DNA from 2 places in the Xanthomonas sp. NCPPB 2933 genome. Region 2 is predicted to be linked to the other one. Evidence: predicted binding sites of a transcription regulator. Region 2 holds the regulator's gene; the other holds the start of a gene.
What was found. The regulator FliA, encoded in region 2, starts transcription of late flagellar genes. The targets are predictions, from matches to a motif close to TAAAGTTTNNCNNNCNNNGGCCGATAA.
Positions count from the first base shown of each region.

Region 1: AC1PLU_RS13150 (methyl-accepting chemotaxis protein) is a predicted target of FliA. The motif match lies at 1,613-1,639, and genes of this name have one in related genera.

Region 1 covers NZ_CM161518.1:3,234,287-3,238,497, forward strand. The annotation lists gene AC1PLU_RS13150 (methyl-accepting chemotaxis protein) at 1-1,554, opposite strand, end outside; tRNA gene AC1PLU_RS13155 (tRNA-Ser) at 1,826-1,918, opposite strand; gene csrA (carbon storage regulator CsrA) at 2,002-2,214, opposite strand; gene alaS (alanine--tRNA ligase) at 2,354-4,211, opposite strand, start outside.
Region 2 covers NZ_CM161518.1:2,946,936-2,951,146, reverse strand. The annotation lists gene AC1PLU_RS12035 (protein phosphatase CheZ) at 1-616, opposite strand, end outside; gene cheY (chemotaxis response regulator CheY) at 616-1,008, opposite strand; gene AC1PLU_RS12025 (RNA polymerase sigma factor FliA) at 1,044-1,817, opposite strand; gene AC1PLU_RS12020 (MinD/ParA family protein) at 1,814-2,698, opposite strand; gene flhF (flagellar biosynthesis GTPase FlhF) at 2,685-4,211, opposite strand, start outside.

The sequences.
Region 1 (4,211 bases), 290 kb from region 2:
CAGGCTACGCACCTCGGTCGCTACCACGGCAAATCCACGCCCCTGCTCGCCGGCGCGCGCCGCTTCCACCGCCGCGTTGAGCGCCAGGATGTTGGTCTGGAAGGCGATGCCGTCGATCACCTCGATGATCTGGCCAATGCGATCGGTCGCCGAACGAATGTTGGCGGTGGTCTTGACCACCTCGGCGATGACCTCGGCACCGCGTCGCGCAACATTGGCCGACTCTTCGGCCATGCGCTGCGCCGACCCCGCGCTCTCGGAATTGATGCGCACGGTTTCCGCCAGCTGATCGATGGTGGTCGAGGTCTGCGCCACTGCGGTGGACTGCGAGGATGCGCGGCTCACCAGTTCCTCATTGCTGATCGAAATATGGTGCGCCTCGCGCTGCACGTTCTGCGCGATGCTCATGGTCTGCCGCATCAACTCGCGCATGCGCTCGGCCGAGCGCACCTGATCGGTCACATCGGTGGCGTACTTGACCACCTTGTACGGCCGCCCGGAGACATCCAGGATCGGGTTGTAGGAGGCCTGGATCCACACCGCGCTGCCGTCCTTGCGCAGCCGGCGATAACGGCCCGCATCGAACTGCCCACGCGCCAGCTTCGCCCAGAAATTGCGGTACTCCTCGGAGGCGCCATACACCGCATCCACGAACACGCGATGGTGCTGGCCGATCGCTTCGGCGGCCGGATATCCCAAAATCGCCAGGAAATTATCGTTGGCGCTCAGTACGCGCCCTTCCAGATCGAATTCGATCACGCCCATCACCTTGTCGATGGCCTGGATGCGGCCATCCGCATCGGCAGAATCGATCACCTGACGGGTCACCTCGGTGGCGTACTTGACCACCTTGTATGGACGCCCATGCTCATCGAGTACCGGGTTGTAGGACGCCTGGATCCACACGTCCTGCCCATCCTTACCAACGCGTTTGTAGCGCCCCGCATCGAATGCGCCGCGCCCGAGCTTTTCCCAGAACGCGCGATAGGCCGCCGATTGCCGCGTGGACGCATCCACGAACATGCCGTGATGCTTGCCGCGGATCTCATCGAGCCGGTAACCCATCACCTGCAGAAAATTCTGGTTGGCCTCGAGCACGGTGCCATCCAGCGAAAACTCGATGACCGCCATGACCCTGTCGATCGCATCGATCCGCCCTTCGAAATCGGCGGTCTGGCGCACCTGCGCAGTGATGTCGGTGGCGTACTTCACCACGCGATAGGCGTTGCCGGATCGATCCAGCAGCGGGTTGTACGACGCGTTGATCCACACCTCGCGCCCGTGTTTGTCCAACCGGCAAAAGCGCCCGGCGTTGAAGTCGCCGCGCCGCAGCGCCGCCCAGAACTGACGATAGCTTTCGCTGTCGCGATCACTGGCAGTCACGAACATGCGGTGATGCTGGCCGACCACCTCGTCCAGCCGATAGCCCATCAAGGACAGGAAGTTCTCGTTCGCATCCAGAATGCGGCCATCCAGATCGAACTCGATCACCGCCATCACCCGATCCACCGCATTGGCCTTGTGCTGCAGCCCACGGCCCCAGAAAGAGAACAGGCGTCCAAGCAGTGGCGGTAGGCGCATCACGTTGAAGTCCGAGATATATGTCACGTGTTTAGCGACCTATACCGGAGTTACTTGAACCGCTTCATGCAGCACGTTTGAGGCGATTCAGATGCTGTCGCGACAACCAGATGCCTTATGGAGGATGCGGCGAGCCGACTGGCAGCAAGCATGCTGCACAGCTCACTCAAAAGGGCTTGCAAGCCCGTGCCGCAATGCAAATAAAAACGCCCGCAAATCAGAGATTTGCGGGCGTCTAGAACACTGGCGGAGCGAGAGGGATTCGAACCCTCGATAGAGCTTTTGACCCTATACTCCCTTAGCAGGGGAGCCCCTTCAGCCGCTCGGGCATCGCTCCAGTTTTCACGTCCTGCCGCGTTGTCTGTGGCAGGCCGCGAAGAATACCGGGTAAGGGGGGTTAACGTAAACCCTTTGCGACAATCAATTCGAAGAATCGTCGCCGTGATGCGCGCCGGAAGCGACCGGCTCATCGCCACGCTGAATGCGCTGATAGATTTCTTCGCGGTGCACAGCCACATCTTTCGGTGCGGTGATGCCAATGCGCACCTGATTACCCTTGACGCCGAGCACGGTAACAGTGACCGAGTCGCCGATCATCAAGGTTTCGCCTACCCGGCGAGTGAGGATCAACATTTTTCAAATCTCCTGGAACCGGTGGGTTTCCCACCAGCATCGACGGCCTCCTGATGAGACGCGTCTATAGGTAAAGGGAATAGACCGGAAATGGTAGCGGCAGATCCTGCCAGCCAGCAAGGCATGGCAGGACAAGTGTTCAGCCCAAGTGTTGCTTGACCCAGGAGTGCACGCCGTCGAGCGCGGTCGCAAGGGCGGGCCCGTCCTCGCCACCACCCTGGGCGAGATCCGGACGGCCACCGCCCTTGCCTCCGATCTGACTGGCGATATGGCCGAGGAGTTCCCCTGCCTTCACCTTGCCAGTTGGGCTACCGTTCACGCCGGCAACAAGCGCGACCTTGCCGGCAGATGCTCCGGCCAGCACGATCACCGAATCGCCCAATTGCTGCTTCAGCCGATCCATCGCATCGCGCAGTGCCTTGGCATCGAAGCCTTCCAGACGCACTGCGATGACCTTGACCCCTGCGACATCGACGGCGCTGGCGCCCAGATCTGCAGTCGCACCCGAGGCGAGCTTGGCCTTGAGCGACTCCAGCTCACGCTCCAGACGCTTCTGGCGCTCGGTGAGTGCGCGCACCTTGTCGACGACTTCAGTCGCATTGCCGCCGAGCAGATGAGCGGCCTCAAGCAGACGACGCTCTTCGTCGGCCACATAGTCCAGCGCGCCCTGCCCGGTCACCGCTTCGATACGGCGCACGCCGGACGACACACCGCCCTCGGAGGTAATCTTGAACAGGCCGATGTCGCCCGTGCGGGTGACGTGGGTGCCACCGCAGAGCTCGGTGGAATAGCCACCCATCTTCAGCACACGCACGTTTTCGCCGTACTTCTCGCCAAACAACGCCATCGCGCCGAAATCCAGCGCTTCCTGCATGGCCATGTTGTGCACCTCCACACTGTGGTTGGTGCGCACCTCGGCGTTGACCTTGCGTTCGATCACGGCGAGTTCTTCGGCAGTGATCGGCTGAAAGTGCGAGAAGTCGAAACGCAGACGGTCCGGTGCAACCAACGATCCCTTCTGCTGGACGTGCGTGCCCAACACTTCGCGCAAAGCTGCATGCAGCAGATGCGTAGCCGAGTGATTGAGGATGGTCTTGCCGCGACGCTGCACGTCGATACCACCGGACAGCACATCGCCCAGCGCAAGCGCACCTTCGGTGATGCGCCCTACGTGACCATGGAACTGCCCGGCAAATTTCTGCGTATCGGCAACGTCGATGGAGACACCGGTCCCGCTCAGCTGACCGCTATCGCCGACCTGACCACCGGACTCGGCATAGAACGGTGTGCGGTCGGTGAACACGATGACCTCGTCACCTGCGTCGGCGCGTTCGACCGGACGGCCCTGCTTGAGCAGCGCAACGACCTTGAGCGCATCGGCGTCGTAGGCTTCGTAGCCCAGAAACACCGTCGGCGACATCGTAGCGACCAGATCGGCCGGCAATGCGACGCCACCACCGAACTTGCCTGCGGCACGCGCGGTTTCGCGCTGACGCTCCATCGCGAACTCGAAGCCCTCCATGTCCACACGCAAGCCGCGCTCGCGTGCGATGTCGGAGGTCAGATCGACCGGAAATCCGTAGGTGTCGAACAGACGGAATGCATCGGCACCGGGAATGACCTCCTGCGAGCGCGAAGCGACGTCGTCGAAGATCTTCATGCCGGCGTCCAGCGTTTCGGCAAAGCGCTCTTCCTCGGCCAGCAAGGCGCGCGCGACCGTCGCTTGAGCGACTACCAGTTCCGGATAAGCCTCACCCATCAGCTCAACCAGGGTCGGCACCATCTTGCTGAAGAACGGCTGGCGCACACCGAGCATCCAGCCATGGCGCAGCGCACGCCGGATGATCCGGCGCAACACATAGCCACGACCTTCATTGGAGGGCAGCACGCCATCGACGATCAGGAACGAACAGGCGCGGATGTGATCGGCGATCACCCGCAGCGACTTGTTTTCCAGATCGGCAACGCCGGTCAGCGCGCTGGCCTTGCCGATCAAC
Region 2 (4,211 bases):
ATCCGGACAGCAGGTCATCGGCGTCGTCTTGCGACACCGCGTGACGGTCCAGGCCCTTGACTGCAGGACCGGCAAGACCGCCGTCGTCTTTCTTCGGCTCGGTGCTCTTGGGCGGCAGGCCCAGCGCACCGAAGCCTTCGTGCACGCGCCGCACGATGCCGGCCACGCGACGGATGATCTGCCCGCTCAGGTCCTGGTAGCTCTGCGCCAGCGACAGTTCGGTCAGGTTGTGGCGCATCTTGTCCATCAGCGCGCCCTGGTCCTGATTCAGACCGCCGTCGCGCAGCTGGTTGGCCAGCTCACGGCATTCTTCGACCAGATCCAGCGTGCGATGGCTGGCCTTTTCGGTCATTTCCACCACGTGGTCCAGGCGCGAACACGCATCGTCCAGCTCGCCGGCTTCTTCGGGCACGGTGGGCAGTTCGCCCAGCGCCTGACCGAGTTCGCGTGCGAGCCGGCTCAGGCCCTGCATCATCGGACGGGTACGCAAGGCGGCGAGGTGATCGACCTCGCGCTTCCAGGCGGCTTCGTCACCGCTTTCCAGTGCATCGAGCGCGCCCTGCAGGCGGTCGATCAAGGCAGCGCGTTCGGCATTGGTTTCCACGGTGGCGTTCATCAGGCGGTCGCCGCCAGACGTTCGAACACCTTGCCCAGCTTTTCTTCCAGCGTCTGCGCGGTGAACGGCTTGATGATGTAGCCATTCACGCCGCACTGGGCCGCTTCGATGATCTGCTCGCGCTTGGCTTCGGCGGTCACCATCATCACCGGCAGGTGCTTGAGCTTGGCGTCGGCGCGGATGTTGCGCAGCAGGTCGATGCCGGTCATGCCGGGCATGTTCCAGTCGGTGACCACGAAATCGAACGGGCCGGCCCGCAATGCAGCCAATGCGCTGTTGCCGTCTTCGGCCTCTGCGGTATTGGTGAAGCCAAGATCGCCCAACAGATTCTTGACGATACGTCGCATCGTCGAGAAGTCGTCCACGATCAAAATCCGCATGTTCTTGTTCACATCAAGCTCCTAACACTAAAAAATACGCGAAAAAATCATTCGTCAATTTCGACACCGGCATCGGCCAGTTCGAAGACCTTGAGGCGGCCGCGCAGACGCACCACGGCCTGGCCGTGGATCTGGCAGACGCGCGATTCGCTGACACCGAGCACGGCGCCGATTTCCTTCAGGTTCAATTCCTGTTCGTAGTACAGCGACAGCACCAGCTGCTCGCGCTCGGGCAACTGGCCGATGGCCTTGCCCAGCTCGCGGCCGAACTCGCCACGCTCCATCATCTGCTGCGGGTTGGGGCCACCCTTGGCGGTGGTGTCCAGCTCGCCGTGATCTTCGATGCGCGATTCCAGGCTCAGCACCTGGCCGCGCGCGGCGTCTTCCATCAGACGCAGGTAATCGGGCAACGGCATTTCCATCGCGGCGGCCACTTCGGTGGCGGCGGCGGCGCGGCCGGTGTTCTGTTCGATCTTGCGTACTGCAGCAGCAGCGTCGCGGGCACGGCGGTGTACCGAACGCGGCACCCAGTCGCCACGCCGGATCTCGTCGATCATCGAGCCGCGGATACGGATCGAGGCATAGGTTTCGAACGAGGCGCCCTGCTCGGAGTCATAACTGCGCGAGGCTTCGATCAGGCCGATCATGCCGGCCTGGATCAGGTCGTCCACTTCCACGCTCGCCGGCAGGCGCGCGGCCAGATGGTGGGCGATGCGGCGCACCAGGTCTGCGTGCTGGGTGACGATGTCGTTGGCGTTGTTGCGTTGCACTGCACGGTACTGCGCGGTGGCCGTCGTTGCGGTTGCGGTAGCGGTGCTCATGCGGCGACCCCCCGTTGGATGATGCGTTCGACAAAGAACTCGACGTTGCCGCGTGGCACGGTGGGGGCCTGCCAGCGCGAGGTACGCCGCGCGATTTCTGCGATGGCCAGCGCCGAGGGGCTGGCGGGGTAGGCCTTGATGACCGGTTGCTGGCGCTGTACCGACAAACGCAACCAGTCGTCCTGCGGCACGTGGCCGAGGTAGTTCAGCGACACGTCGCCGAGGAATTTTTCGCAGACCCGCGACAGCTTGTCGTACAGCAAGCGGCCTTCGTTGGGGTCGCGCACCATGTTGGCGATGATCTGCAGACGGTCCACGCCGCGTTCGCGCGAGAGCACCTTGATCAGCGCGTAGGCGTCGGTGATCGAGGCCGGTTCGTCGCAGACCACCACCACGGTGTCCTGGGCGGCCTGGCAGAAGGTCAGCACGCTGTCGGTGATGCCGGCGGCGGTGTCGATGACCATCACGTCTAGGTCGCGTTCCAGTTCGGAGAACACATTGACCAGGCCGATGTGCTGGGCCGGGGCCAGTTCGGCCATGTGGCGGCGACCGGAGGCGGCCGGAACCACCAGCACGCCGCCCGGGCCTTCGATGATCACTTCGTCCAGCGTGCAGCGGCCAGCGATCAGGTCGGCCAGGGTGTACTTGGGCGACAGGCCCAAGACCACGTCCAGGTTGGCCAGGCCAAGATCGGCGTCGAGCAGCAGGGTGCGCTTGCCCATCTCGGCGAGGGCCACGGCCAGGTTGGCGGAAATGTTGGTTTTCCCCACGCCGCCCTTGCCACCGGTCACGGCAATGGTGCGCACCGGGCCCAAGGGCTCGGGACGGGTCGCCGTCAGGGGGAAGGCGTTGGTCAGCTTGGCGTATTCACGCGACTGCATGGTTGTGCTCCGGAGTACAGGGCTTATCGGCAGCGCGCCGCAAATCTTCAAGGCGAAGAACGAGACTGGCGGCATTGGCGCGGTGCAGGTCGTCGGGGACCCGCTGTCCGTCAGTCACCCAGGTGATGGGCATTTGGTGGTCGACCACCACCGACAAGGCACTGCCGAAGCGGCCGGTCTCGTCGAGTTTGGTCAGCACCACGCCTTGGGGCTTGGCGTGGGCGAAGCGGCGTACGACCTCGTCGAGGTCGGAAAAATGGGCGTTGGCCGGCAGTACCAGCAGCGAGGTGACCTGGTGCGCGGCGCGCAGCCAGTTCAGCTGCGCGGCCAGGGCGCGGTCGCGCTGGCCCATGCCGGCGGTGTCGATCAACACCAGCTTGTAGTCGCGCAGGCGCTCGAGCAGTTCCAGCAGGCTCTCGGCGCTGTCGGCCTCGTGCACCGCGATGCCGAGCTGACGGCCGTAGCTGTGCAGCTGCTCGCGGCCGCCGACGCGCTGGGTGTCGGTGGTGACCAGGGCCACGTCGCGCGGGGCGTGCTGGGCGGCGAAGCGCTGGGCGAGCTTGGCGATGGTGGTGGTCTTGCCGGCACCGGTCGGGCCGACCAGGGCGATCACGCCGCCGCGTTCCAGCGGGTCGACCGGGGCCACCGGCAGACGCTTGGACAGCAGGCCCAGCATCAGCCCGCGGCCGCGGTGCAATTCGGTATCGGCGGGAATCTGCAGGGCCACATCGCGGATCAGACCGGCGTCGAAGCCGTAGTCGTCCATCAGCTCCAGGGCCTGCGCACGCACCGGGGAGCCACGCAGGCGCTCGTCGGTGAGGCGGTTCATTTCGCGCTCGATCATCTGACGCATCAGCGCCAGCTCACCGCGCAGCTGCTTGAGTTCTTCGTCGTTCTGCGGCACCGGGGCGGCGGCAACCGGCACGGCGGCCAGGGCGACCGGGGCGGCCACCAGCGGCGGCAATGCGGCCGGCGGCAGGATCTGCGGCAGCGCGTCGTCCATGTCGAAGCCGTCGTCGTCCTGCTCGTCGTCGTCCTGCCCGTAAGAGGCGTGGGTGGCGAGCGCGGCGGCCATGATCGGCGTGCGTGCCTGCACCGGGGCAGCGTGCACCGGAGCCTGCACCGGTGCGGTGGTCAGGAAGTCGGCGAACAGCTGTTCCGGCACTGCCGACAGCGCATGTTCCTGGCGCGGTGCGGCGGCAACTGCAACGGCGTGGGCCAATGCTTGAGCGGCGGCAGACGGGGCGGCGGCAGTCCGCACCGGTGCGGCGACCGGCGCCGAGCGCGGCACGTTGACCGGCTGGCGCAGCGCCATCGCGGCGATCATGTCGTCTGCGGCGCTGGCAACACGCTGACGCTGGCTGCTGCCGGTGTCACTGGCCGGCTTCAGCGGGGCGTGGAACGGCGCGGCCGGCCTGGCCGGCGCCTGCTGGACCGGCGCTTGTTCGATCTGTGCCGCCGCAGCTGCCGGAGTCTCGGAGCGCGCGGTTTCCAGAGCGCGCTGCACGAGTTC